Regions from separate parts of the Streptomyces rubrogriseus genome, predicted to be linked through region 2. Evidence: riboswitches for the same ligand, from Rfam matches in the RefSeq annotation. Region 2 holds a riboswitch; the other holds the start of a gene.
The links. Region 2 has a riboswitch for thiamine pyrophosphate ahead of thiO (glycine oxidase ThiO). Riboswitches for the same ligand answer to the same signal wherever they lie in the genome.
Positions count from the first base shown of each region.

Region 1: it holds a riboswitch for thiamine pyrophosphate, as region 2 does, so the genes downstream of both, Sru02f_RS29825 (thiamine ABC transporter substrate-binding protein) here and thiO (glycine oxidase ThiO) in region 2, are expected to answer to the same signal.

Region 1 covers NZ_CP116256.1:6,660,471-6,674,615, reverse strand. The annotation lists partial or broken gene dprA (DNA-processing protein DprA) at 1-895, shown strand, start outside; gene whiG (RNA polymerase sigma factor WhiG) at 1,178-2,020, shown strand; gene Sru02f_RS29870 (TetR/AcrR family transcriptional regulator) at 2,149-2,706, shown strand; gene Sru02f_RS29865 (murein hydrolase activator EnvC family protein) at 2,660-3,358, opposite strand; gene rpsB (30S ribosomal protein S2) at 3,630-4,553, shown strand; gene tsf (translation elongation factor Ts) at 4,648-5,484, shown strand; gene pyrH (UMP kinase) at 5,690-6,451, shown strand; gene frr (ribosome recycling factor) at 6,630-7,187, shown strand; gene Sru02f_RS29840 (phosphatidate cytidylyltransferase) at 7,187-8,365, shown strand; gene fxsT (FxSxx-COOH system tetratricopeptide repeat protein) at 8,492-11,335, opposite strand; gene rlmN (23S rRNA (adenine(2503)-C(2))-methyltransferase RlmN) at 11,481-12,587, shown strand; TPP riboswitch at 12,656-12,761, shown strand; gene Sru02f_RS29825 (thiamine ABC transporter substrate-binding protein) at 12,901-13,947, shown strand; gene Sru02f_RS29820 (ABC transporter permease) at 13,923-14,145, shown strand, end outside.
Region 2 covers NZ_CP116256.1:1,916,187-1,930,331, forward strand. The annotation lists gene Sru02f_RS08360 (anthranilate synthase family protein) at 1-429, opposite strand, end outside; gene Sru02f_RS08365 (trp operon leader peptide) at 536-634, opposite strand; gene Sru02f_RS08370 (N-acetylmuramoyl-L-alanine amidase) at 705-3,536, opposite strand; gene Sru02f_RS08375 (class II 3-deoxy-7-phosphoheptulonate synthase) at 3,707-5,059, shown strand; gene Sru02f_RS08380 ((2Fe-2S)-binding protein) at 5,225-5,458, shown strand; gene bfr (bacterioferritin) at 5,473-5,976, opposite strand; gene Sru02f_RS08390 (sulfite oxidase-like oxidoreductase) at 6,168-6,815, shown strand; gene Sru02f_RS08395 (deoxyribonuclease IV) at 6,886-7,767, opposite strand; gene pknB (Stk1 family PASTA domain-containing Ser/Thr kinase) at 7,927-9,891, opposite strand; gene Sru02f_RS08405 (thiazole synthase) at 10,101-10,898, opposite strand; gene thiS (sulfur carrier protein ThiS) at 10,901-11,101, opposite strand; gene thiO (glycine oxidase ThiO) at 11,107-12,339, opposite strand; TPP riboswitch at 12,337-12,448, opposite strand; gene Sru02f_RS08420 (NAD(P)/FAD-dependent oxidoreductase) at 12,575-13,873, shown strand; gene Sru02f_RS08425 (Rv2175c family DNA-binding protein) at 13,915-14,145, shown strand, end outside.

The DNA.
Region 1 (14,145 bases), 4.7 Mb from region 2:
GACCGCGGAGTGGCCGGGGCAGCTCGACGACCTCGGTGACGCCCGGCCGCTCGGACTGTGGGTCCGGGGCGGGCCCAGTCTGCGCATGTGGGCGCTCAGGTCGGTCGCCGTCGTCGGCGCCCGCGCCTGCACCGAGTACGGCGCCCACATGGCCGCCACCCTCGCCGCCGGCCTGGCCGAGCGCGGCTGGGTCGTGGTCTCGGGCGGCGCCTACGGGATCGACGGCGCCGCCCACCGCGGTGCCCTCGGCGCCGGCGGCGCCACCGCGGCCGTCCTCGCCTGCGGGGTCGACCGCCCCTACCCACCCGGGCACACCGCGCTGATCACCAGGATCGCCGAACAGGGCCTGGTCGTCGGCGAGCTGCCACCGGGCGACCACCCGACGCCCAGCAGATTCATCCTGCGCAACCGGGTCATCGCCGCGCTCACCAGGGGCACCGTGGTCGTCGAGGCCGCCCACCGCAGCGGTTCGCTGGTCACGGCCCGGGCGGCCCGGCGGCTGGGCCGGCACGTGATGGGCGTCCCGGGGCCGGCGACCAGTGCCCTCTCCGCGGGGGTGCACGAGATGCTGCGCGGCGACGCGGTGCTGGTCGGCGACGCCGCCGAGGTGGTCGAGCTGGTCGGCGCCATGGGAGAGCTGCCGCCGGAGCGGCGCGGGCCCGTCCTCCCCACCGATCTGCTGGAGTCCCGGACCCGCCAGGTGCTGGCCGGGCTCCCCGGGCGGGGAAGGGCGACGGCGGGGGAGGTGGCGTTGCGCGCCCAGACCACCCAGGACGACGCGGTCGCGAGGCTGTACGAGCTTCGAGCACTCGGTTACGTCGAACGACACGGCGACGGCTGGAAGTTGACACGCCAGGCGATGATCTCGGTTCGCGGTGGTCGCAGCCCGTGCTGACGCACCGTGTTCGGCCGTCCGGGGGAACCCCGACGCCCGTTGGGTTTCTGGCAGTTGAGGTATTCGAGTGATCACCCAGAGCGATCATCGTCCCCCCTGTAGAGCGTTCGGCGGAACGTATCTGCGTAGGGTGCCCGCCCGCTCCTTCGCACACCGCGACGGCCCAGTCACGCTACGCTCACGATGACCCCCACGCAGACGGCCGACAGCAGGCGACAACCAGAAAGCAGACCGGCGGCCTCAGGCAGATCCACATCACGGCAGAACGGCACTAGGCGACGAATGCCCCAGCACACCTCCGGGTCCGACCGGGCGGCGATCCCCCCAGCCGCCCGCGACGGTGGCAGCGTGCGACCGTCCGCCCCCTCGACGCTCGACGAGCTGTGGCGGTCGTACAAGACGACCGGCGACGAGCGGCTGCGGGAACAGCTGATCCTGCACTACTCGCCCCTCGTGAAGTACGTGGCGGGCCGGGTCAGCGTGGGGCTGCCGCCCAATGTCGAGCAGGCCGACTTCGTCTCCTCCGGGGTGTTCGGCCTGATCGACGCCATCGAGAAGTTCGACGTCGACCGGGAGATCAAGTTCGAGACGTACGCGATCACCCGGATCCGGGGCGCCATGATCGACGAACTGCGGGCGCTGGACTGGATCCCGCGGTCGGTGCGGCAGAAGGCGCGCAACGTGGAGCGCGCGTACGCGACGCTGGAGGCACGCCTGCGCCGCACCCCCTCGGAGAGCGAGGTCGCCGTGGAGATGGGGATCGCGGTGGAGGACCTCCATGCGGTCTTCAGCCAGCTGTCGCTGGCCAACGTGGTGGCCCTGGAGGAACTGCTGCACGCGGGCAGCGAGGGCGGTGACCGGCTGAGCCTGATGGACACCCTGGAGGACACCGCCGCCGACAACCCGGTGGAGGTCGCCGAGGACCGTGAGCTGCGGCGGCTCCTGGCCCGGGCGATCAACACGCTGCCGGAGCGCGAGAAGACCGTCGTCACGCTGTACTACTACGAGGGCCTCACGCTCGCCGAGATCGGGAACGTGCTGGGTGTGACCGAGAGCAGGGTCAGCCAGATCCACACCAAGTCGGTGTTGCAACTGCGCGCCAAGCTGGCGAGTTTCGGCCGCTGACCTGGGCCAACGGCAAGAGTCCTGCCCCGCTCCCGGCCCGGTCGGCGCACGGGTGGCCGACCGAGTGACTCCCGTCCGGGGTGCCGCGTCCGTAAAGTGGTGACGTGCCAAGGATTCGAGCGGCCTCTGTGGCCGAGCACCGGTCGATGCAGCGTGCCGCCCTGCTGGACGCGGCACGCGCCCTGCTGTCCGACGGCGGAACGGAGGCGCTGACCTTCCCCGCCCTCGCCGAACGGACGGGTCTCGCCCGCTCGTCCGTCTACGAGTACTTCCGGTCGCGCGCGGCGGTGGTCGAGGAGCTGTGCGCCGTCGACTTCCCCGTCTGGGCCGCCGAGGTCGAGGCCGCGATGGAGCGCGAGACGGCCCCCGACGCCAAGGTCGAGGCGTATGTGCGCACCCAGCTCGACCTGGTCGGGGACCGGCGGCACCGGGCCGTCGTGGCCATCTCCGCGAGCGAACTGGACGCCGGTGCGCGCGAGAAGATCAGGGCGGCGCACGGCGGGCTGGTCGCGATGATCGTCGAGGCACTGGGCGAGATGGGGCACGATCAGCCGCGGCTGGCGGCGATGCTCCTCCAGGGCGTCGTGGACGCGGCCGTACGGCGGATCGAACTGGGCGCGGCGGAGGAGCCCGGGGCGATCACGGAGGCGGCGGTCTCCATGGCGTTGCGCGGCGTTCGGGGCTGATCTCCCCGCGGCCGGGCACCGGCACCCCCGCCACCGGCAGCAGCCGCGACGGACCCGCGTCCAGCAGCCACGGCGGCAGCAGGGACAGCGGGTTCAGATAGACCTCGCCCCGCAGCAGGCCCCAGTGCAGACAGGCCGTGCAGTGCGAGCCGGCCGGCCGCACCGTGCCGAGCGGCTCCCCGGCCGCGACCTCGTCCCCCTTGCGCACGGCCGCCTCTACGGGGGCGAACGTCGTCCGCAAGGGTGGTTCGCCCGTTCCCGTCAGTTCCACCGAGACCACGCCCCGGCCCCCGACCGGCCCCGCGAAGGACACCCGCCCCGCGGCCACCGCGCGTACCGGCGCCCCGCTGCCCGCGGCGAGGTCCACGCCCCGGTGCCCCGGTCCGTACGGGTTCACCGGGGGGTCCCAGCCCCGCAGGACCGCCGGCCGTGTGCCGACCGGCCAGTACCGCGCCACGGGCGGCACCGCCGGGTCCACCGCGTCCGGCAGGGCCCACCTCACCGCCGCCGGGCGCGGCGGCCCCGCGGCCTGGCCGGCCTGCGCGGTCGGGACAGCCAGAACCGCCAGGACAGCCAGAACCGCCAGGACGGCCAGGACGGCCGGCAGCACCACCACTCGGGCACGCGCCCTCACCCATCGCCTCGTTCGCATACGGGCACCGTCCCGCACCAGGGGCGGCCGCCGCCCGGCCCTGTGGACCGTGCCCCGGTTGTGGACAGCCGCGTCACCCGGTACCCCGCGGGTCCCGTACACTTCTGGTGGCGATCCGGGTCACCGGGTCGACTTCGCACGCCCCGACACGAGGCTCCACCAGGTTCGTGTCAGCGCCCCTCGGTCCCTAGTGGGCAGGCGCATCCGGGCGTCAGGCGCGGGAGCCGTCCGGCTCGCGCGGCACAACCGAGAAAACCAAGGAGATACGGCCATGGCCGTCGTCACGATGCGGGAGCTGCTGGAAAGCGGCGTCCACTTCGGTCACCAGACCCGCCGTTGGAACCCGAAGATGAAGCGCTTCATCTTCACCGAGCGCAACGGCATCTACATCATCGACCTGCTCCAGTCGCTGTCGTACATCGACCGCGCCTACGAGTTCGTCAAGGAGACCGTCGCCCACGGCGGCACGGTCATGTTCGTCGGCACGAAGAAGCAGGCGCAGGAGGCCATCGCCGAGCAGGCCACCCGCGTCGGCATGCCCTACGTCAACCAGCGCTGGCTGGGCGGCATGCTCACCAACTTCTCGACCGTCTACAAGCGCCTGCAGCGCCTGAAGGAGCTCGAGCAGATCGACTTCGAGGACGTGGCCGCCTCCGGCCTCACCAAGAAGGAGCTGCTGGTCCTCTCCCGCGAGAAGGCCAAGCTGGAGAAGACCCTCGGCGGTATCCGCGAGATGTCCAAGGTGCCCAGCGCCGTCTGGATCGTGGACACCAAGAAGGAGCACATCGCGGTCGGCGAGGCCCGGAAGCTCAACATCCCGGTCGTCGCCATCCTCGACACCAACTGCGACCCCGACGAGGTCGACTACAAGATCCCGGGCAACGACGACGCGATCCGCTCCGTCACCCTGCTCACCCGCGTGATCGCCGACGCCGTCGCCGAGGGCCTCATCGCCCGCTCCGGTGCCGCCGGTGGCGCCAAGGGCGAGAAGGCCGCAGGCGAGCCGCTCGCCGAGTGGGAGCGCGACCTGCTCGAGGGCGAGAAGGCCGAGAAGGCGGACGACGCCGAGGCCGAGAAGCCCGCCGAGGCTCCGGCTGCCGAGGCCGCCCCCGCCGACGAGGCCCCCGCTGCCGAGGCCCCCGCCGCCGAGGCTCCGGCAGCCGACGCCCCGGCCGCGGACGCCGAGCAGGCCTGACCCCTCACCACCTTCGGGTGCCGGACGGCGGGGGCCGCACAGCCCCCGCCGTCCGGCCCGTAGATCTTCAGACTTCGAGAGAGATTCCGGAATCATGGCGAACTACACCGCCGCCGACGTCAAGAAGCTCCGCGAGCTCACCGGCGCCGGCATGATGGACTGCAAGAAGGCGCTGGACGAGGCCGAGGGCAACGTCGAGAAGGCCGTCGAGGCGCTCCGCATCAAGGGTCAGAAGGGCGTCGCCAAGCGCGAGGGCCGCTCTGCCGAGAACGGCGCCGTCGTCTCGATCATCGCCGACGACAACACCTCGGGTGTCCTCGTCGAGCTGAAGTGCGAGACGGACTTCGTCGCCAAGGGCGAGAAGTTCCAGAACGTCGCCACGGCCATCGCCGAGCACGTCGCCAAGGCCGCCCCGGCCGACCTCGAGGCCCTGCTGGCCTCCGAGATCGAGCCCGGCAAGACCGTCCAGGCGTACGTGGACGAGGCCAACGCCAACCTCGGCGAGAAGATCGTCCTGGACCGCTTCGCGCAGTTCTCCGGCGGCTTCGTGACCGCGTACATGCACCGCACGATGCCCGACCTGCCCCCGCAGATCGGTGTCCTCGTCGAGCTGGACAAGCCCAACGCCGAGATCGCCAAGGGCGTCGCCCAGCACATCGCCGCCTTCGCGCCGAAGTACCTCTCCAAGGAGGACGTCCCGGCCGAGGTCGTCGAGTCCGAGCGCCGCGTCGCCGAGGAGACCACCCGCGCCGAGGGCAAGCCCGAGGCCGCCCTGCCGAAGATCGTCGAGGGTCGCCTCAACGGCTTCTTCAAGGACGCCACCCTGCTCGGCCAGCCCTACGCCCTGGACAACAAGAAGTCCGTCCAGAAGGTGCTGGAAGAGGCCGGTGTCAGCCTGAAGCGCTTCTCGCGCATCAAGGTCGGCATCTGAGTCCGTACCGCGACGGACGCGCGACCCCGGTAGGGTCGACGCAAGTCGTCGGCGCCGTACGCGCATGCCGTGGCGCACGCGCGCGCGGCGGCGGACGACAGCAGATCTGACGAGGAGGCCATTGCCGCGTACGGGATGCGAAACACGCCCCCACCGGCAGTGGCCTTCTTCGTGTGTGTGACCCACGTAGAAGAGGCGAGACTCCATGAGCAGCACCAAGGCCGAGAAGAGTGACGACGGCAAAGTAAGCGGCCGCTTCATGCTGAAGCTGTCCGGAGAGGCGTTCTCCGGCGGTGGGGGCCTGGGCGTCGACCCCGACGTGGTGCACGCCATCGCCCGCGAGATCGCGGCCGTCGTCCGGGACGGCGCGCAGATCGCGATCGTCATCGGCGGCGGCAACTTCTTCCGCGGCGCCGAGCTGCAGGTGCGCGGCATGGACCGGGCCCGCTCCGACTACATGGGCATGCTCGGCACCGTGATGAACTGCCTGGCCCTCCAGGACTTCCTGGAGAAGGAGGGCGTCGACTGCCGCGTGCAGACCGCCATCACCATGGGCCAGGTCGCCGAGCCCTACATCCCGCTGCGCGCCGTGCGCCACCTGGAGAAGGGCCGTGTGGTCATCTTCGGCGCCGGTATGGGCATGCCCTACTTCTCCACCGACACCACCGCCGCCCAGCGCGCCCTCGAGATCGACGCCGAGGCGCTGCTCATGGGCAAGAACGGCGTGGACGGGGTCTACGACTCCGACCCCAAGACCAACCCGGACGCCGTGAAGTTCGACGCGCTCGGCTACGGCGATGTCATCACCCGCGACCTGAAGGTCGCCGATGCCACGGCCGTCACGCTCTGCCGCGACAACAGCCTCCCGATCGTGGTCTTCGAGCTGTTGAAGGAGGGCAATATCGCCCGCGCCGTCAAGGGTGAGAAGATCGGCACGCTTGTGGGTGACCAGGGCAGCCGGGACTGACCGGAGAACACCCCCCGTCCGCGGACGCCACCTGTCCGGGGGACGGACGGGACGGGGCCGGACCGGGGGATGGACAATGTTCCGCCGGTCGGGAACCGTGCAGGAAGAACGCGACGCAGCCGGCCGCCGCCCGCAGGGAACCGCAGCCGGGCCTACTCAAGACACGCAGGAGCAAGTGGTGATCGAAGAGACCCTCCTCGAGGCCGAGGAGAAGATGGAGAAGGCCGTCGTGGTCGCCAAGGAGGACTTCGCCGCGATCCGCACCGGCCGTGCGCACCCGGCGATGTTCAACAAGATCGTGGCCGACTACTACGGCGCGCCGACGCCGATCAACCAGCTGGCCTCGTTCTCCGTGCCCGAGCCGCGCATGGCCGTGGTGACCCCCTTCGACAAGACGGCCCTGCGCAACATCGAGCAGGCGATCCGCGACTCCGACCTGGGCGTCAACCCGAGCAACGACGGCAACATCATCCGGGTGGTGTTCCCCGAGCTGACCGAGGAGCGCCGCCGCGAGTACATCAAGGTCGCCAAGAGCAAGGGCGAGGACGCCAAGGTCTCGATCCGCTCCGTGCGCCGCAAGGCCAAGGACGCCATCGACAAGATGGTCAAGGACGGCGAGGTCGGCGAGGACGAGGGCCGCCGTGCGGAGAAGGAGCTCGACGACACCACCGCCAAGTACGTCGCACAGGTGGACGAGCTCCTGAAGCACAAGGAAGCGGAGCTGCTCGAGGTCTGATGAACGACTCTTCCTGGGGAGCGCCGCCACAAGCCGGGTACTGGGGGCCGTCCGACCAGGGACCCGTCCAGGGCGCCGGCCCGGCGGGTCCCGCGTACGATGCGCACTACGCGCAGCAGACTCGCCCCATGCCCATCGTGCCCGACGTACCCGAACACGGCGGAGACCAGGACGACGACCAGGGGACCGCTCGGCTGAGCGGTCCCTTGTTCCGGGACGAGCCGTTCCACGACCAGCCCCTTCGCGACGAGCCGTACCGCGATCAGAACCCGTCGGCGCAGCCGTATGCGGCGGTGCCGCAGAATCCGGAGCCCATGCCCGACGCCCCGCAGCCGGCGCAGTCCCAGCCGCCGCCGCAGAAGAAGAGCGCGGGGCGTGACCTGGGTGCGGCGATAGGGGTCGGCGTCGGACTCGGCGTGGTGATCATCGCGTCGTTGTTCGTCGTCAAGGCCGTCTTCGTCGGTGTGATCGCGGTCGCCGTCGTGGTGGGCCTGTGGGAGCTGACCTCGCGGCTTCAGGAGCGCAAGGGCATCAAGGCGCCCCTCGTACCGCTCGCGATCGGCGGCGGCGCGATGGTGGTCGCCGGATACGCGCGCGGCGCCGAGGGTGCGTGGGTCGCCATGGCCCTCACCGCGCTCGCGGTCCTGGTCTGGCGGATGACGGAGCCGCCGGAGGGTTACCTCAAGGACGTCACGGCAGGCCTCTTCGCCGCGTTCTACGTGCCGTTCCTGGCCACCTTCGTCGCCATGATGCTGGCGGCGGACGACGGTGCCTGGCGCGTCCTGGTCTTCCTGATACTGACGGTCGTCAGCGACACCGGGGCCTACGCCGTCGGCTGGCGCTTCGGCAGGAAGAAGCTCGCCCCCCGCATCAGCCCCGGCAAGACCCGCGAGGGCCTGCTGGGAGCGATCGCGTTCGCGATGGTGGCGGGTGCACTGTGCATGCAGTTCCTGATCGACGACGGCACCTGGTGGCAGGGCCTGCTGCTCGGCCTCGTGGTCGCCGTCAGCGCCACCCTGGGCGACCTCGGCGAGTCCATGATCAAGCGAGACCTCGGCATCAAGGACATGGGCACCCTCCTGCCGGGCCACGGCGGCATCATGGACCGCCTCGACTCCCTCCTCCCGACGGCACCGGTGGTGTGGCTGCTGCTGGTGATCTTCGTGGGGTCGGGGTGATCCGGTCGGCGATCCTCGCGGGGTCGGTCTGACCTGCTCGTTCTTCGAAGAGGGACCCGTTGCCCACCGGGCGGCGGGTCCCTCTTCGCATGTGCTCCGAGGTCTGCGCGACGCTCCCGCAACGGGTCACCTGCGCTTGCGTCGGAAGCGCGACTTCTTCTGGTGTTTCTGGGAGCCCAGCAATCGCTGGGCTTCGAACGGCCTTCCCAGTGCGGTCAGTGCGTTGGCGAGGCTTTGGGTGGCGTTGGCCGTGTCGGGGTGATTGTCGCCGAGGGTGCGGCGCTGGCGGTTGCGCACGTCTTCGAGAAGTTCTGCTGCTGCTCTGTACTGGCGCAGGTTGCACAGAGTGATGGCGTAGTTGTGGGCGGATCGGAGGGTGTCGGGGTGGTCGTGGCCGAGGGTGCGGCGGCGACGGATGAGGGTCTCTTCGATGATGCGGCGGGATTCCGCGTGCTCGCCCAAGTCGTGCAGGGCGCTGCCGAGGTCGTTGGCGGATTGAAGGGTGTCGGGGTGGTCGTGGCCGAGGGTGCGGCGGCGACGGATGAGGGTCTCTTCGATGATGCGGCGGGATTCCGCGTGCTCGCCCAAGTCGTGCAGGGTGACGGCGAGGCTGTGGGCGGATCGGAGGGTATGGGGGTGGTCGTCGCCAAGGGTGCGACGCATTCGGGCGAGAGTATCCCCCTTGATGCGGCGGGCTTCGGTGTGCTCGCCGAGGGTGTGCAGGACGGCGGCGAGGTTGTGGGCGGAGGCGAGGGTGTGGGGGTGGTTGTCGCCGAGGGTGCGGCGTCGGCGGGCGAGGGTGTCCTCGTCCATGCGGCGGGCTTCGGTGTGCTCGCCGAGGCTTTGCAGGGTGGCGGCGAGGTTGTGGGCGGATTGGAGGGTGTTGGGGTGGTTGTCGCCGAGGGTGCGGCGTCGGCGGGCGAGGGTGTCCTCGTCCATGCGGCGAGATTCGGCGTGCTCGCTCAGGTTGTGCAGGGCGCTGGCGAGGTCGTTGGCGGACTGGAGGGTGTCCGGGTGGTCGTCGCCGAGGGTGCGGCGTCGGCGGGTGAGGGTGTCCTCGATGATGCGACGGGCTTCCGCGTGCTCGCCGAGGTCGGCCGTGGCGTGGCCGAGGAACTGGGCGCTGGTGAGGGTGTCGGGGTGGTCCTCTCCCATGGTGGTGGCCCACGCGGTGTGGGCCGTGGCGGCGAGGTCGCGGGCGGTGCGCGTCTGGCCGCTTCTGATCAGGTAGTGGGCGGCGTCGAGGAGAGTCGGCCGCAGTTCGGGTTGCTCGGTGGGGGCGAGGTGGTGCGCCGTGAGGTGCGGAGTGAGAGCCGCCCAGCCGGGCCAGTTGTCCGGGCTTTGCGGGTCGCCGGGGTTGGCGGCGGACAGGAGGGCGGTGGCGTCCTTGCGCATGGCCGCGGATTGGTCCGGGAGGAACTGGTCGCGCAGGACGGCCTGGGTGAGGCGGTGGATCTGGAAGCTCTGGGGCTCGGTGCGGGCGAGGCCGTAACGGCTGAGGGGGCTCAGCGCCTCGTGGAGCCACATCGGGTCGTCCGGGGCGCCCGGGATCGTGGTCAGCCGGGGGCGAACGCTCTCCAGCCAGGTGTTCCGGATGGGCTCGGGGCCGAGGAGGGCAACGAGGCGGAGCAGCGCGACCGAGTCGGGGTGCCGGTCGGTGAGCCGGTCGACGGCGATGGTGACGGTGGCCGCCACCGGTGCGGGGTATCCGGGAGCGTCGCCCTTCTCCAGGATCTGGGTCGTGTTGGTGACGAGGAGCTGGTGGTAGAGGTCCAGGCTCACGCCGCCGTTGGCGATGACGCCGGCGGCCTGGGCGAGGGCGAGCGGGAGGTCGCCGAGGTCCGCGGCGAGGGTGTCGGCCTGCTCGTCGTCCATGCTGCCGGCCCGACCCTGGAGGTAAGTGAGGGAGTCGGTGCGGGTGAAGACGTTCAGGGGTGTGGCGCGGGCGGTGCCGGCCCAGTTCGGGTTGCGTGAGGTGATCAGGGTGTGGCCGGGGCCTTGGGCAAGCCAGGGCTCGACCTGGGCGGGATCCTCGGCGTTGTCCAGGATGAGCAGCCAGCGCTCGCGGGTGCCGAGGTGGGAGAGCAGGGCGCGGGCGTTGGCCTCGGCGCCGGCGTCGGGCTTGGCGAGCCCCAGGCGGTTGGCGAGTTCCGTGTAGTGGACGGGGATCTCGTCGGGCTGTTCGGCGTCGATCCACCACACCACGTCGTACTGGTCGGCGAAGCGGTGGGCGTATTCCAGGGCGAGCTGGGTCTTGCCGACCCCACCCATACCGTGCAGGGCTTGCGGTACGGCCTTGCTCTCCTTCAGCAGGCTTTCCCGCAGGCGGGCGATCTCCGTCTCGCGGCCGGCGAAGTCGGGGTTGCGCCGTCGCACGCCCCACACCCGGGGCTCCTCGGCGCTCCCGGGCAGGCGTGGCTTGCTCCGGCCCGCTGCGGGGACGGGAGCCGCGGCCGGGACGGTGCCCGCTGTCGGGACGGTGCCCGCTGTCGGGACGGTGCCCGCCGTCGGGAGGGCGCCCGCTGACGGGACGCTGCCGGGAAAGGGCGGGGGAGCGGAGGGACGGCTGCCGCTGTTGACGGCCTCGCGCAGGGCGGTCAGGGCCGCGGCTTCCTCCAGACCGTGCAGGTTCTTGCGCAGCTTGGCGGCCAGAACGCGGGGAAGGTCACTCGTGGTGAGGGGTTCCAGAGCGAGGGGGATGAGGCGGTCGCGGTGGGCGACGGCGGCGGTCCACTCCTCGGTGGTCCAGCGTTCGTCCTCGAAGTAGGACGTGGAGAACAGGGCGATCACCGCGTCGGCGCCTTCGAGCGCCTCGTCCATGCGCTGGACCAGGTTGTCCCCCGTGCGCCAGTCCCAGACGTCCAGGATGACCCGGTGGCCGGCCTGCTCCAGGTGCCAGCCGACCCACTCGGCCCAGGCCCGGTCGGTGCCCGCGTAGCTGATGAAGAACTGCTGGGCGTGATCGGTCACCCTTGCCCCCGTCCCCTAGGTGCCATGCGGGACCATGATTCCGCGTATGACCTGGGGCGGGTAGAGAAAGGGCGAAATCGCCGCCCGGAGCGGAAACCGGCGCCCCGCAGGGGCACCCCCGTGGATCTGCGACACTGGGAAGGCCATGCCTAAGCCCGGAGAACTCACATTCGTCGCGCCGCGCGGAGTCAAGAAGCCGCCGCGGCACCTTGCCGACCTCACGCCTGCCGAGCGCAAGGAGGCTGTCGCCGCGATCGGTGAGAAGCCGTTCCGTGCGAAGCAGCTCTCGCAGCACTACTTCGCGCGGTACGCGCACGCCCCCGAGCAGTGGACCGACATCCCCGCCGGTTCGCGCGAGGGGCTGCGGGAAGCGTTGCTGCCCGAGCTGATGACGGTCGTGCGGCACCTGTCGACCGACCAGGGGACCACGCGCAAGACGCTGTGGAAGCTGTTCGACGGGACGCTCGTCGAGTCGGTGCTCATGCGCTACCCGGACCGGGTGACCATGTGCATCAGCTCCCAGGCGGGCTGCGGGATGAACTGCCCGTTCTGCGCCACCGGCCAGGCCGGCCTGGACCGCAACCTGTCGACCGCCGAGATCGTGCACCAGATCGTGGACGGCATGCGGGCGCTCAGGGACGGCGAGGTCCCGGGAGGCCCCGCGCGGCTCAGCAACATCGTGTTCATGGGCATGGGCGAGCCCCTCGCCAACTACAACCGGGTCGTGGGCGCCATCCGCCGGCTCACCGACCCCGAGCCCGACGGGCTGGGGCTCTCCCAGCGCGGCATCACCGTCTCCACGGTCGGTCTCGTCCCCGCGATCCACCGCTTCACCGGCGAGGGCTTCAAGTGCCGCCTCGCCATCTCGCTGCACGCCCCCGACGACGAGCTGCGCGACACCCTCGTCCCCGTCAACACGCGGTGGAAGGTGCGCGAGGTGCTGGACGCCGGGTTCGAGTACGCGGCCAAGTCCGGGCGCCGGCTGTCCATCGAGTACGCCCTGATCCGCGACATCAACGACCAGGCCTGGCGCGGCGACCGGCTCGGGCGGCTGCTCAAGGGCAGGCCCGTGCACGTCAACCTGATCCCGCTCAACCCGACGCCCGGCTCCAAGTGGACCGCGTCCCGGCCCGAGGACGAGAAGGCGTTCGTGGAGGCGATCGCGGCGCACGGTGTGCCGGTGACGATCCGGGACACCCGGGGGCAGGAGATCGACGGGGCGTGTGGTCAGCTCGCCGCGAGCGAGCGGTAACCTGACCGGCGGAAGCATCAGTAGTACATCCAGTACGTCCAGTACGTCGTCATAGTCGTCACATCTTCATATTCCGACAGGGGAGCGCCACAGCGCTGAGAGTGCGGCACCGGCCGCAGACCCTCCGAACCTGGCCCAGGTCATTCTGGGTAGGGAGATCGGTCACCACTCGAGCTGTTGCGCCCTGCCCGGGACCCTCGCCAGGGGTTCCGGGCGGGGCCGCGTCTTCTCCTGGTCACCCAGGAGGAATTCAGTGAGCATCACCAAGAAGGGCATCACCAGGAAGGTCAGTGTCCTGGCCGTCGGGCTCGGCATGGTCGGCACGCTGGCCGCCTGCGGGTCCTCGTCCGACGACGGCGACGGCAGCGGCTCCGGCGGCTCCAAGACCGTGACGCTGGTCAGCCACGACTCGTGGGCCGTGTCGAAGGACGTGATCGCCGCCTTCGAGAAGAACTCCGGCTACAAGGTCAAGGTCCTGGAGGACGGCGACGCCGGACAGGCCGTCAACAAGGCCATCCTCACCAAGGACAACCCGCAGGGCGACGTCTTCTTCGGCGTCGACAACACCCTGCTCTCCCGCGCCCTCGACAACGGCCTGTTCCAGCCGTACGAGGCCAAGGGCTCCGATCTCGTCCTGCCCGAGTACCGGGCCGACCGGGACAAGCACCGGGTCACGCCCGTCGACACCGGCGACATCTGCGTCAACTACGACAAGGCGTACTTCGGCGAGCACGGGCTGACCCCGCCCAAGACCCTCGACGACCTGGTCAAGCCCGAGTACAAGGACCTGCTCGTCACCGAGAACGCGGGCAGTTCCTCGCCCGGCCTCGGCTTCCTGCTCGGCACCGCCGCCAAGTACGGCGACGGGGGCTGGGAGGGCTACTGGAAGAAGCTCAAGTCGAACGGCGTCAAGGTCGTCGACAGCTGGGAGCAGGCGTACAACGAGGAGTTCTCCGGCTCGGCCGGCGGCAAGAAGGCCAAGGGCGACCGTCCGCTCGTCGTGTCCTACGCCTCCTCTCCGCCCGTCGAGGTCGTCTACGCCGACCCGCAGCCGGACAGCGCCCCCACGGGCGTCGCCGACGGCACCTGCTTCCGGCAGGTCGAGTACGCGGGTCTGCTCAGCAACGCGAAGAACCCCGAGGGCGGCAAGGCGCTCCTCGACTTCATGCTGAGCAAGTCCTTCCAGGAGGACATGCCGCTGAACATGTTCGTCTACCCGGTCCTGAAGGGCGCGCAGGTCCCCGAGGTGTTCTCGAAGTTCGGGCCGCAGGCGAAGGACCCGCAGACCCTCGACCCGGCGAAGATCGCCGACAACCGCGACCAGTGGGTCAAGTCGTGGACCTCGCTCGTACTGAAGTGAGCCACGAAGGGACACAGCCGGTGAAGCAGGCGGTGCGGCCGGCCCGGACCGCCCGCGGGAGCGCGGCTCGGCTCGGCCTCATGGCCGTGCCCGTCGCGTTCTTCGCGCTGTTCTTCGCCTACCCCGTCGCCGCCATCGTCGCCCGCGGACTGAAGATCGACGGAGCCTGGCAGCTCGGGCGGATCGGGGACGTGCTCG
Region 2 (14,145 bases):
CCCGGGGATCCGCCCCTCGTACGTCCGCCGGATCACGAAGTTGGCGCCCTCGCCGCGTCCGATCTCCTCGTCGAGCACCCGGCCGACGGTCCGCGCGTACTCCTCGTCGCCGACGTCGAAGCCGCCGCCCTCGACCCTCACCTCGTGCGCGGGCAGCTGCGCCAGCGCCTCGCCGAGCGGGATGTCGTGGCGCTCCTCGGGGGTGAGCATCAGCAGGGGGGTGCCGTCGTCGCGGACGTCGAAGCCGCGCTCGCGGATCTGCCGGAACGGGACGAGCGCCAGCCCCTCGTCGGGCAGGTCGGCGAGTCTGCCGTGCTCGGTGACCGGGCCGAGCAGCAGTTCCACGACGTCGTGGTCGCGGCCGGGCGCGCGGCGGCGCAGCAGGGCGAAGGGGCGGGTATCGGTCAGGAGGCTGTCGAGCGGTGTCATGGGTCCGGTTCCTTCTCGGTTCGTCGGTGAGGAGGAACGGACCCGGGCTCGGAAACACCGAAGGCCGCCCCTCGGGCGGCCTTCGCGAGTCTGGAGTCGCGCGCAGTCAGTGGGCCGCCGGGTGAGCGGTCCACCACCAGTTCTGGGTCGAGTGCGCGAACATGCCGACGACCCTAGCGCATGCGCGCGCGGCGCCGCGGCACATCCCGCGATGCGGGACGACCGCGACGCCGCGGACGGTGCGCCGGATCGCCGGTGGATCACCGGCGGAGGCCTCAGATGATCAGGCCGTACGTGTTCCAGCCGCTGCCGATCGTGGTGCGGCGCTTGAACGGCGCCGAGGCGCTGCCGGTGCCCTCGTAGAAATAGAGCACGCCGTTCTTGTCACGGCCGACGAGGTCGGGCCTGCCGTCCCGGTTCAGGTCGCTGGGGCCGCGCAGCACGTTGTACGTGTTCCAGCCGCTGCCGATGCTGGTGCGGCGCTCGTACGGGGACGCCGCGTTGGCCTTGCCCTTGTAGAGCCACAGGACACCGTTCTTGTCGCGGGCGACCAGGTCGGGCCTGCCGTCGCCGGTGAGGTCGCCGGTGTCGGTCAGCGCGTTGTACGTGTTCCAGCCGCTGCCGATGGGGGACTTGGTCCGGAAGGGGGCGGAGGCGCTGCCGGTGCCCTGGTAGAGCCAGAGCCCGCCGCTCTTGTCGCGGGCGATCAGGTCCGGCTTGCCGTCACCGGTGATGTCCCGGGCGCCGGTGATCACGTCGTAGACGGACCAGCCGCCGCCGACCCTGGTGCGGCGCTCGAACGGCGCGGACGGGTTGCCGCTGCCCTTGTAGTACCAGAGCACACCGCTCTTGTCGCGGGCCACCATGTCGCCGGTGCCGTCGGCGCGCAGCGCCGTCAGCGTCGTCACCACGTTGTAGGCGTCCCAGCCGCCGCCGACGCGGAAGCGGCCGAAGAACGGTGAGGAGGCGCTGCCGGTGCCCTGGTACTGCCACAGCACGCCCGACGCGTCCCGGCCGAGGATGTTGTACCGGTCGGTGCCGGGGTCGGGCGCGGTGCCCTTGACCAGCTGGACGTCGGCCGCGCGGACGTAGCCGATGCGGTGGTTGAAGCGGATCGGGTAGTACGAGGTGTCGCCCACGACCACCGTGCGCGAACCCTCGCCCGAACCGTCGATGTTGCCGCTGTTGTAGTAGGAGCCCTTCATGGCGCCGCCGGCCAGGGCGTACTTCTGCCCGGCGAGGACGCCGTACTTGGTCAGCGACTCGTTGTTCCTGCTCTGGACCGGCACGCCGGTGCCGGCGTACGCGCCGTCCTCGGGGTAGGCGCGTCCGTACACCGGGACCGAGCCGGCTCCCGCCTTGGCCGTGACCACGTCCGGGGTGCCGGCGGCGGTGGCGAAGCCGCCGTCGCGGTTGTAGAACCAGGCCTTCTTGCCGCCGTACCAGATGGCCGTCCAGTCCCGCCGTGCCTCGGCGACCACGTACTCGCCGCCGGCCAGGACCTTGTTGCCCCAGTTCCAGCCCTCTGTCCAGGTCTGGCTGCCCAGGTACGGGTCGGTGAGCGTGGCCGATCCGGTGGACGGAGAGCTGTAGAGGTAGGTGAAGTTCGCGGGCTGCGCGGGGACCGAGGAGCCCCCGTTGGTGATCTTCGGCTGGTTCGCCGTGGTGAACGGCGGGACGACGCGGATCACCTGTCCGGCCTTGTACGGGCCGCCCGCGCCACCGGCGCCGGTGGGCGCGCCCAGCAGGCCCATGTAGTGGTTCCAGTCCCAGAAGGGGCCCGGGTCCCAGTGCTGGGACTTCACGTTGCCGTCCAGGACGCCCGGGACCTCGTCGTGGCCCAGGATGTGCTCACGGTCCAGCGGGATGTCGTACTTGCCGGCCAGGTACTTCACCAGCGCGGCCGAGGACTCGTACTGCGGCTCGGTGTACCAGCTGCCGTTCTTGATCGCGTAACCCTCGTGCTCGATGCCGACCGAGTGCATGTTGAGGGTCTTGTTGGCCGCGTGCCAGGCCTCGTTCTTCGTCTCGACCATCTGGGTGACCAGACCGTCGGAGGCGCGGATCAGGTAGTGGGCGCTGGCGTACGACAGGGAGTTCTGGAAGACGCCGAGCGCGCTGCTGTAGCTGCCCTCGGTGTCGTGGATCACGATCGAGGTGATCTCGTGGCCGGCCGTGGGGCGGCTCGCGACGTTGTAGTTGCCCCAGTCGTCGATGCCGCCGTTCTGCTTGTAGGCGGCGGGACGGAAGTCGCAGTTCAGGCCGGACGGGCACTCGGGGGCCGGGGCGGCGGAGGCCGCGGCCAGCTCCAGGTCCGTCGTCTTCTTCGGCTTCACCGCCGGGTCGGCCGGCAGGGTGAGGGCCTGGCCGTCCGCGGTGACGCGCTGCTCACCGGTCTTGATCGACTCGAACACGCGCTGCGCGAAGAGCTGCGCGCCCTTGGTGTCCGGGGCCTGGCTGGCGCGGGCCACGGCCGGGTACCAGGCGCCGGGGTCCTCGGGCAGCGAGCCGGTGGCGTCCTTCTGGTACTGCGCCAGCAGTGCGGCGCCCGCCCGGATGCTCTCGCCGGTGTCGCTCTGCACCTTCTCGGCGGAGGCGTCGATGAGGCCGGCCGCCTCGTCCAGGGTGTGCAGCCGCGGGTCGTCGGTGTCGACGGGCTCCTCGTCGAGGCTCTCGAGCGCCTTGTCGGCGTCGAAGTGCTTCTCGACGACCGGGTCGCCGCTGCGGTTCATGTGCTCGAGCCGGTGCTCGCGCTCCTCGGCGGCGCCGTCGTTCTCCAGGATGTCCGCGTCGACGTCGGTGAGCCCCATGACGTTGTACGCGCCGGTGGTGCTCGGCAGCCCGTCGTGGTCCTCCCAGCGCGTCTGCCGGTACGAGACCGCCATCAGCACGCTCTGCGGAACGTCGAACTCCTCGGCGGCCTGCTCGAACTCGCTCTGCAGCCGGGCCCCGGCGGGCGCGGCCGCGGCCTGGTCGGTGTCCAGGCCGAGGAGGCCCGGCGAGGCCAGGGCCAGGGTGCCCGTCGTGGCGGCCACGACCACCGCCGAGGCGACGCCGTAGACGAGCAGTCTCTTCTTGTTGCGGTTTCTTCGGTGCTCCGCGCTCAAAACCCCACCCCGGTGTGCGCTCGATATGAATATGTCCGCGAGTTGGCTGTGACGCGAACTCGGAAGGCGCGTGAGGTTACCAATCCGGTCGAGGTGGTCCGCGCAGGGGGTCTCGTCTCACCTGTCGAGCCGCACGAAGGCCGCGTGGCGCGACCCCGTAGTGTTGAGGCGTGACCGTGAACGCTAAGACCAGCCCGAGCGCTGGCAACACCTGGCGAGACCTGCCCGCGGCGCAGCAGCCCGAGTACCCCGACACCGAGGCTCTGCGCGCAGTGATCGCGGACCTCGAGTCGTATCCGCCGCTCGTCTTCGCGGGCGAGTGCGACCAGCTGCGCGCCCGGATGGCGGCCGTCGCCAAGGGAGAGGCGTTCCTCCTCCAGGGTGGCGACTGTGCCGAGGCCTTCGACGCGGTGTCCGCGGACCACATCCGCAACAAACTCAAGACCCTCCTCCAGATGGGCGCCGTCCTCACCTACGCCGCGTCCGTGCCCGTGGTGAAGGTCGGCCGGATCGCCGGGCAGTACTCCAAGCCCCGTTCCAAGCCGACCGAGACCCGCGACGGCGTGACGCTGCCGACCTACCGCGGCGACTCCGTCAACGGCTTCGACTTCACCGAGGCGGCCCGGATCCCGGACCCCGAGCGGCTCAAGCGCATGTACCACGCCTCGGCGTCCACGCTGAACCTGGTGCGCGCCTTCACCACCGGCGGCTACGCCGACCTGCGCCAGGTGCACGCCTGGAACCAGGACTTCGTGAAGTCCTCCCCCTCCGGCCAGCGCTACGAGCAGCTCGCCCGGGAGATCGACAACGCGCTGAACTTCATGCGGGCCTGCGGGACGGACCCGGCCGAGTTCCAGACCGTCGAGTTCTTCTCCTCGCACGAGGCGCTGCTGCTCGACTACGAGTCGGCCCTCACCCGCGTCGACTCGCGCACCGGGCAGCTGTACGACGTCTCCGGCCACATGGTGTGGATCGGTGAGCGCACCCGGCAGCTGGACCACGCGCACATCGAGTTCGCCTCGCGGATCCGCAACCCGATCGGCATCAAGCTCGGCCCGACGACGACGGCCGAGGAGGCGCTGCAGTACATCGAGCGGCTGGACCCGGAGCGCGAGCCCGGGCGGCTGACCTTCATCGTCCGGATGGGCGCGGACAAGATCCGCGACAAGCTCCCGGAGCTGGTGGAGAAGGTCACCGCCTCCGGCGCCACCGTCGCCTGGATCACCGACCCGATGCACGGCAACACCTACGAGGCGGCCTCCGGTCACAAGACCCGCCGCTTCGACGACGTGCTCGACGAGGTCAAGGGCTTCTTCGAGGTGCACAAGTCGCTCGGCACCCACCCGGGCGGCATCCACGTGGAGCTGACCGGCGACGACGTCACCGAGTGCGTGGGCGGCGGCGACGAGATCTTCGTCGACGACCTGCACCAGCGCTACGAGACGGCCTGCGACCCGCGGCTCAACCGCAGTCAGTCGCTCGACCTGGCGTTCCTGGTGGCGGAGATGTACCGGGACCAGTGACGGTCCGCCCCCGGGCGGGCGGGTGAAATGGGGCGCGGGTCACACGGGATCCGCGCCCCTCGCACTTTTGCCGGCCTTGCGCGATGGGTAAGGTTAGGTTTGCCTCACCGATCAGTCGGGCCCTCCGGTCGTCGGTACGGCACGACCTTGTACCCCGCCCGGGAGGTGAACCGCGTGTTCGTCTGCAGCTGCTTCGGTGTCACCGAGGAACAGGTGAAGAGCCACGCGGAGGCCGGTGCGTGCACGCCCCGGCAGATCGCCTCCGCCTGCAAGGCGGGCACCGACTGCGGCGGCTGCGTACGGCGCATCCAGGCGCTGCTCGGGCGCGGCGCCTGTCCCCGCCGGCAGCTGGCCGACCAGGGCGCCCCGGTCCTCGCGGAGCTTCCCGAGGCGGCCTAGCCGTACCTCCGGTTCTAGAGGGAGCCCGGCCCCGACGGGTCCGGCTGGGTCTGCTCGATGACCGTCGACAGGTACAGCGACTCGCCCAGCTTCTCGATCAGGTCGAGCTGGGTCTCCAGGTAGTCGATGTGGTGCTCCTCGTCGGCGAGGATCGCCTCGAAGACGTTGGCCGACGTGATGTCGTGCTTGGCCCGCATCACCTCGATGCCCCGGCGCAGCCGGTCGATCGCCTCCAGCTCGATCTCCCGGTCGGCCTGGAACATCTCGGTCACGCTCTGGCCGACCCGCACGTGGAAGAGCCGCTGGTAGTTCGGCAGGCCGTCCAGGAGCAGGATGCGGTCGGTGAGCACCTCGGCGTGGCGCATCTCGTCGAAGGACTCCGCGCGCGTGTACTTCGCGAGCTTGGTCCAGCCCTTGTGGTCCTGCAGCTTCGCGTGCAGGAAGTACTGGTTGATGGCCGTGAGCTCGGCGGTCAGCTGCTCATTGAGGAACTCGATGACTTCCGGGTCGCCCTGCATCGCTTGACGCTCCTTCGAACGGGAACAGGCGTGTTGCGCGGCATGATTGCACCGGCGTCGAAGATCGTCCAGTAAGTCTTGACTTAGTAAGTAAGTACAGGCTTAGTCGGTTTAGTCGGCATTGTGGGCTTTTGCCCGAATGTAAGTGGGGTGGGTCAGGGGCATCGGTCCGGGTCTGTCAGGATGGAGGCATGGGTCAGCCGGTGGAACACGGATCGGGAGAAGACGGTTCGCAAGGAGCGTCACGGTTCGAGCTCCCGCCCGGACAGCGGCTGCAGCGCGGCTGGCCCGTCACGCACTACGGACCGGTTCCCAAGTTCCGCCCCGAGCGCTGGGAGTTCCGGGTCTTCGGCGCCACCACCGACGACGAGAAGCACGGCTGGACCCACGACGAGTTCGGTGCCCTGCCCTACACCACGGTCGTCGCCGACCTGCACTGCGTCACGAAGTTCAGCATGCTCGGCGCCGAGTGGGGCGGCGTCCCGGCCACCACGATCCTGGAGCTGGCCCCGCCCGCGCCCGCCGTCACCCACGTGATGGTCTGGGCCGAGTACGGCTTCAGCTCCAACCTCAGGCTGTCCGACTTCGCCGCCGAGCGCACCCTCTTCGCCACCCACAAGGACGGCGAGCTGCTCACCGCCGAGCACGGCTTCCCGCTGCGGCTGGTGGTGCCCCACCTGTACGCCTGGAAGGGCCCGAAATGGGTGCGCGGCATCGAGTACATGACCGCCGACCGGCGCGGCTTCTGGGAGGAGCGCGGGTACCACAACATCGGCGACCCCTGGCGGGAGCAGCGCTACTCCTACCAGGAGGAGCCGGGGGACGGCCCCGAGGCGTGACCCGCCGCACGGCCCGCGCGGATCAGCCGTCACGGGCCCCCGCGGATCCGCCCTCGCGGGCCCCCGCGGATCAGCCGTCGCGCAGCTTCTTCAGCCGCGCCACGTCCGCCGCGTGTCCCTCCCTGCCGCCCGGCGTCTCGATGACCAGCGGCACGCCCTCCGTCGCCGGGTGCGTCATCAGCGCGCGGAACGGGTCCTCGCCGATGTGACCGGCGCCGATGTTCTCGTGCCGGTCCTTGTGCGCGCCGGCCACGTCCTTGGAGTCGTTGGCGTGGATCAGCTTCAGCCGGCCCTCGCCGACGGTGTCCACCAGCAGGTCGAGGGTCTGGTGCATGCCGGACGGTCCGGTCAGGTCGTGGCCGGCCGCGAAGATGTGGCAGGTGTCCAGGCACACGCCCAGCTTCGGATGGGCGTCCAGCGCCTCGAAGTACGGCCCGAAGTCCCAGGTTCGCGAGCACAGGGAGGCACCCTGCCCCGCCGTCGACTCCAGCAGCAGGTACGGGTCGTCGTCGTGGGTCAGCTCGTCGAGCAGCGGCAGCAGGTGCTCGCGCACCTGCTTCAGCGCCACCGACCTCTCCCGTCCGCCGGTCGCGCTCCCGGTGTGCACCACCACGCCGAGCGCCCCGATGGCGCGCCCGCGGCGCAGCGAGTGCCGCAGCGACTCGACCGACCGCTCCACGGTCGCCTCGGTGTGCGAGCCGAAGTTGATCAGGTACGGCGCGTGCACGTACGCCGGGACCGACCCGGCCGCGCAGGCCTCGCGGAAGGCCTCGTCCTGCTTCGGGTTGCCGGCCGGGGTGGCCCAGCCGCGCGGATTGGCGACGAAGACCTGCACGGCCTCCGCCTTCAGCTCACGGGCGTAGGACAGGCCGACGGAGTGCAGGCCGCCGGCCACGGGGACGTGGCCGCCGACGGGATTGCGCGGCAGGGGGGAGGAGGATGCGGTGCTCATGTCGGCACCAAGGATGCCAGGGTGCGTGGACGGACCCCGGCTCAGGGTACGACTGCACCGGCGCACCCTGATCGCCCGTCGACCAGGTGTCCGGCCTGATCGGCCGCTTGCCGCCCGCGGCGGCCGGTCCGGCGTCCGGGCGCCGGGGCCGCCGCCGGGTCAGCGGATGGTGATGGTGACCGTCGACCCCTCGGGAGCCGTGTCCCCGCCGTCCACGGACTGCTTCTTCACGGTGTCGCCGAACAGCCCGAGCAGACCGCGGTCCTCGTCCACCTCGAAGCCCGCGTCCTCGAGCTGCTGCTTGGCGTCGTCCACGCTGTCCCCGACCACGTCCGGGACCTCGATCATCCGGGGGCCCTTGGACACCGTGAGGGTCACCGTGTCCCCCTCGGCGGCGCGGCCGCCCGGCTCCGGCGTCTGCCGGGCCACCTGGCCGCTGTCGTACTCCGAGTTCACCCGCTCGTCGGCGACCTTCACCTTCAGGCCGGCCCCCTCCAGCTCGGCCCGCGCCTCGTCCAGGTCGTCGCCGGTGACGTCCGGGACGTCGACCGGGCTGCCCTTGCTGACGACCAGGGCGACCGCGGAGCCCGCGCGCACCGTGGTGCCCGACCCGGGCTTGGTGGAGATCACGAAGCCCCTGGCCACCTCGCCGCTGAACGCCCGGGTCACCATGCCCGGCTCCAGCCCCTCGTCCTCGAGCAGCGTGCGGGCCTTGTCCAGCTTGTAGCCCGTCACGTCCGGCAGCTTCACGGTGTCGGGGCCGTCGGAGACCGTGAGGGACACGGAGTCGTTCTTCCGGATGCGGTCGCCCACCCCGGGGTCGGTGCTGATGACCTTGCCGCGCTCCACGGTGTCGCTGTAGGCGTGCCGCACCTTGCCGACGTCGAGACCGGCGTCGTCCAGCCGGTCCCGGGCCTGCGCCTCGGTCTTGGACAGCAGTGGCGGCACCTTGGTGAACTGGCCGGAGTTGATGTACCAGACGCCCGTGCCGATCCCGAACACCAGCAGGACGGCCACCACGATCGTCAGCGGCCCGCGGCGCAGCCGCAGCCGCCGGGGCGGGGAGGGAGCCGGCGGGGGAGCGGCGAGCCGGCTGGTGCGGTTGACCCCGTCCGCGCCGGACCCGCCGTCCGAAGCGAAGCGGCCGTCGGTCTCGTCGTCCTCGTTGACGGGCAGCGGCCGGGGCATCGTCAGCGCGCGCGGGATCACGCTCGTGCGGTCCTCGGCGTTGTCGTGCTCGGCGGCGAGCGCCTGCGGCGGCACCGCGTCCAGCTGGGCCGCGCTCAGCGACTCACGCGCCTCGCGGGCCCGCGCGAGCAGCGCCACGGCGTCGTGCGGCCGGATCTCCGGGTTCCGCGCGGTGGCCGCGGCCACCAGCTCGTCCAGCTCGAACGCCAGCTCCGGCACGGCGGCCGACGGCGGCGGCACGTCCTCGTGCAGGTGCTTGTAGAGCACCGCCGCGGGGGAGTCCCCGTCGTGCGGCTTGGCGCCGGTCAGCATCTCGTACAGCACGACACCGCACGCGTACACGTCGACCCTGGGGTCTGCGGTGCCGCTCTCGATCTGCTCGGGCGCGAGATAGGAGACGGTGCCGAGGACGGCGCCGGTGGTGCTGGTGACGGTGTTCACGGCGCGGACCAGGCCGAAGTCGGCGACCTTGACCCGGCCGTCGTCACCTATCAGCACGTTCTCCGGCTTCATGTCGCGGTGCACGAACCCCGCCCGGTGCGCGGCGCCGAGCGCGGCGAGGACCGGCTCCAGGATGTCCAGCGCCGCCCGCGGCCTGAGCGCCCCGCGCTCGCGCAGCACGTCCCGCAGGGTGCAGCCCGCGATGTACTCCATCGCCAGGTAGACGTACGCCCCCTCGGCCCCCTGGTCGAAGACCTGGACGACATTGGGGTGGTCGAGCCGGGCCACCGACTTGGCCTCGCGGATGAACCGCTCGACGAAGGTGGCGTCGGTCGCGAGCGTCGGGTGCATCACCTTCAGCGCGAGCACGCGGTCCAGGCGGGTGTCCACGGCCCGGTAGACCGTGGCCATCCCGCCGACCGCGATCCGCGCCTCGACGCGGTACCGGCCGTCGAGCACCTGCCCGACGAGAGGGTCCTGAAGGGTCGTGTCCACGCAGGTGAGTGTACGAGCCGACACCGACACCCCGCGTCGCCGAACGGAAACGGACCGGGACTGCAGCGCATCTGTGACGCTTCCCACGCGCCGTGCGCCGCCGACGGCGGCGCACCCCCACGGGAGGGGTCCACTTCTTGTCCGACCGGAAACGGACCGGAAACGGGTGGTGCGCCGGTGGGAGAAGAGACCCCCGGGACAGCGCCGGGTCACTCGAAGGCGGGCCGCTCCGGATCCAGTACCGCCAAGCCCTCCGCAGGAGACGACGCCTCGGCGAAATGCCGCCGCGGAATCCGCCCCGCCCGCCGCGCCAACCGCCCCGCCTCCACCGCGGAGCGCATCGCGGCAGCCATCAGCACCGGCTCCTGCGCCCGCGTCACCGCCGAGGCCAGCATCACACCCGCGCACCCCAGCTCCATCGCCAGCGCCACGTCCGACGCCGTACCGGCTCCGGCGTCCAGGATCACCGGCACGCGCGCGTGCTCCACGATCAGCTGGAAGTTGTGCGGGTTGCGGATCCCGAGGCCCGACCCGATCGGCGAGCCCAGCGGCATGATCGCCGCACACCCGGCGTCCTCCAGCTTCCGCGCGAGCACCGGGTCGTCGTTGGTGTACGGCAGTACGGTGAACCCGTCGTCCACCAGCGTCTCCGCCGCGTCCAGCAGCTCGACCGGGTCCGGCAGCAGGGTGCGCTCGTCGGCGATGACCTCCAGCTTGACCAGGTCCGTGCCGAGCGCCTCGCGCGCGAGGCGGGCCGTGAGCACCGCCTCCCCGGCGGTGAAGCAGCCGGCCGTGTTCGGCAGCACCCGGATGCCGAGCCGCTCCAGCACGGACAGCACGGAGCCGTGCACCGAGGCGTTCACCCGCCGCATCGCGACGGTCGTCAGCTCCGTCCCGGAGGCCACCAGCGCGCGCTCCAGCACGTCGAGGCTGGGCGCCCCGCCGGTACCCATGATCAGGCGGGACGCGTACGTCGTACCGCCGAGGACGAAGGGATCGTCGGCCATGGTCAGCCTCCTTGGACGGCGGTGAGGATCTCGACACGGTCGCCGTCGGCCAGGGCGGTGGCGGACCACCGCGCGCGCGGGACGACGGTCTCGTTCAGGGCGGCGGCCACTCCGGAGGGGGCCGCGGTGAGCGTGCCCACCAGCGCGTCCAGGGCGGTGCCGGGAGCCACCTCGCGCGGCTCGCCGTTGACGGAGACGGTCACGTGACTCATACGGGCTGCTCCGAGAGTTCCGAGAGGGCCGGGAGTTCCGGCAGTGCGGGCGCGGCGTCGAAGCGCCGGGGCGTGAAGGGGCGGGCCTCCTCCGGCAGCTCCCCGGTGGTCAGGGCGTGCGCCATGACGTCGCCGGTGACGGGGGTGAGCAGGACGCCGTTGCGGTAGTGACCGGTGGCCAGCAGCAGGCCGTCCAGAGCGGTCGGGCCGAGCAGCGGGGCGTTGTCCGGGGAGCCGGGGCGCAACCCCGCGCGGGTCTCCGTCAGGGGCAGCTCCGTGATGCCGGGCACCAGCTCGTGCGCGTCCCGCAGCAGTTCGTAGACGCCGCCCGCGGTGACCGTCGTGTCCCAGCCCAGCTCCTCGCTGGTGGCGCCGACGACCAGCTCGCCGCTCTCCCGGGGCACCAGGTAGACGTGGTTGCCGCGCACCACGGCGCGCACGGTCCGGTTCAGCAGCGGTCCCGGCGTCCGCGGCATGGTCAGCCGCAGCACCTGCCCCTTCACCGGCCGCACCGGCGGCAGCACGGCCTCCGGCACGCCCCCGAGCCGCCCGCTCAGGCTGCCCCCGGCCAGCACCACCTGACCGGCCTCAAGGGCGGTGCCGTCGGCGGTGACGACGCCCGTGGCCCGGTCCCCGCGCCCGACGGTGAGCCGCTCGGCCCACACGCGGTGGAAGACCACACCCGCGTGCTCGCAGGCGGCCACCAGCGCGTGGGCGAGGCGGCGGGGGTCGATCTGGTGGTCGCCGTCCACCCGGAGCCCCCCGCGCACGCCCGGCGCGAGCATCGGCTCCAGGCGCCGGCACTCGCGCCCCGACAGCCACTCGGACTCCAGGCCGGAGCGCTGCTGGAGCGCGTGCAGTTCGCGCAGGTGGGCGCGGTCGTCGGCGTCCAGGGCGACGGCGAGTGTGCCGCACCGCCGGTAACCGAGGTCGTGGCCGGTCAGCTCGGTCAGCTCGGCCGCGAACTCCGGGTAGCGGCGGGCCGAGGCGAGGTTCAGCGCGAGCAGCGTCTCCTCGCCGTAGTGCAGCTCCGTGACGGCGGCCAGCATCCCGGCCGCCACCTGGGCCGCCCCGCCGCCCGGCTCGGGGTCCACGAGGGCGGTGACCAGCCCGCGCCGCGCGGCCCGCCAGGCGGTGACGAGCCCGATGATCCCGCCGCCGACGACGAGCACGTCGGGCGTACGGGACGTACGAGGTGTGTGCGGAGGCGTGTGTGATGGAGACGACATGGGCGTCCAGCCCCTCCCTTCGCCGGCATGACCCGGATCAGGTTCGTACGGTCGGAGGCCGCCAGCCTCCCTCTCAGCCCGGTGCGTCCGGGCTCCCGCGAGTGCCTTGCTCCGGCCACCCTAGCCCGCCGGGCGGCGCCCTTGTAAGGGAGCCTCCCGGGGCCGGGGGCCTCGCCGGGCAGCCCGCGGTGTGCGGGCGCCGACCGGCGAAACGCCGGGTGTCTATGGTGATCGGGTGAGCGAGCAGACGCGGGAACGGGAACAACGGGACCAACGGGAACAGCGGCCGGCGGCGGACGCGGAGCGCCGTGTGGTCGTGGTGGGCGCCGGGATGGCGGGCGTGCAGACCGCGGTCGCCCTGCGGGAACAGGGCTTCACCGGCCCGGTGACCCTGATCGGCGCGGAGCCGCACCAGCCGTACGACCGCCCCCCGCTGTCCAAGGCCGTCCTGCTCGGCACCGCCGAGGGCTCCGCCTTCGACGTCGACTTCGAGGCCCTCGGCATCACCCTGCGGCTGGGCTGCGAGGCCCTGGGCGTCCGCCCCGCGGAGCACGTCCTGGACACCTCCGAGGGGCCCGTGCCCTACGACGTCCTCGTCCTGGCGACCGGCGCCGAACCGGTGCGGCTCCCCGGCGCGGAAGGCGTGCCCGGCGTGCACCTGCTGCGCACCCTGGACGACGCGGAACGGCTGCGGCCGGTACTCGCCCGGCGGCACGACGTCGTGGTCGTCGGCGCGGGCTGGATCGGCGCCGAGTTCGCCACCGCCGCGCGCGAGGCGGGCTGCGCGGTGACCGTGGTGGAGGCCGCCGACCGGCCACTGGCCGACGCGCTGCCCGCCGAGGTCGCCGCGCCGATGACCGCCTGGTACGCCGACGCCGGCGCCGAACTGCGCACCCGCGCGCGCGTGGAGCGCGTCGAGTCCGGCGGCCCCGGCGGGTCCGGCCGGGTCGTCCTCGACGACGGCACCCGGCTGCCCGCCGACGCGGTCGTCGTCGGCATCGGCGCCCGCCCGGCCACCGGCTGGCTCGCCGGGTCCGGCATCGCCCTCGGCGCACAGGGCGAGGTGCTGGCCGACGACCGCCTGCGCACCTCCGCGCCGGACGTCCACGCGGTCGGCGACTGCGCCTCCTTCCCCTCCGCGCGGTACGGCGAGCGGCTGCTGGTGCACCACTGGGACAACGCCCTCCAGGGCCCGCGCACGGTCGCCGCCGACATCGTCGGCACCCCGGGAGGCGAGCCCCCGGCGGCCTACGACCCGGTGCCCTACTTCTGGTCCGAGCAGTTCGGCCGCTTCGTCCAGTACGCCGGTCACCACACCGCCGCCGACACCACCCTGTGGCGCGGCGACCCCGCGAGCCCGGCGTGGACGGTCTGCTGGCTGCGCGAGGGCCGCCTGGTCGCCCTGCTCGCGGTGGGCCGCCCCCGCGACCTGGCACAGGGCAGGCGCCTGATCCAGACGGGCACGCCGATGGACCCGGAGCTGCTGGCCGACCCGGCGAAGCCGCTGAAGGCGGCGACGGCGGCCACGGCGTAGCCAGGTTTCCGACTGTCAGTGCCAGGTGGCAGGCTGGAGGCGTGACCGAGATTGACGCAAAGACCGATGCTCTCGTGCCCGCCTGGCTCACCGTTCCCGACATCGCCGAGATGCTCGGCGTCGAGGTGACCCGGGTACGCCAGCTGATCAAGGAGGGCCAGCTCATCGCCGTACGCCGCGGTGAGAACCGCGCGCTGCACATCCCCGCGGCCTTCATCGACGAGGACAAGGTCGTCAAGGGCCTGGTCGGGACCCTGACGCTGCTGCGGGAC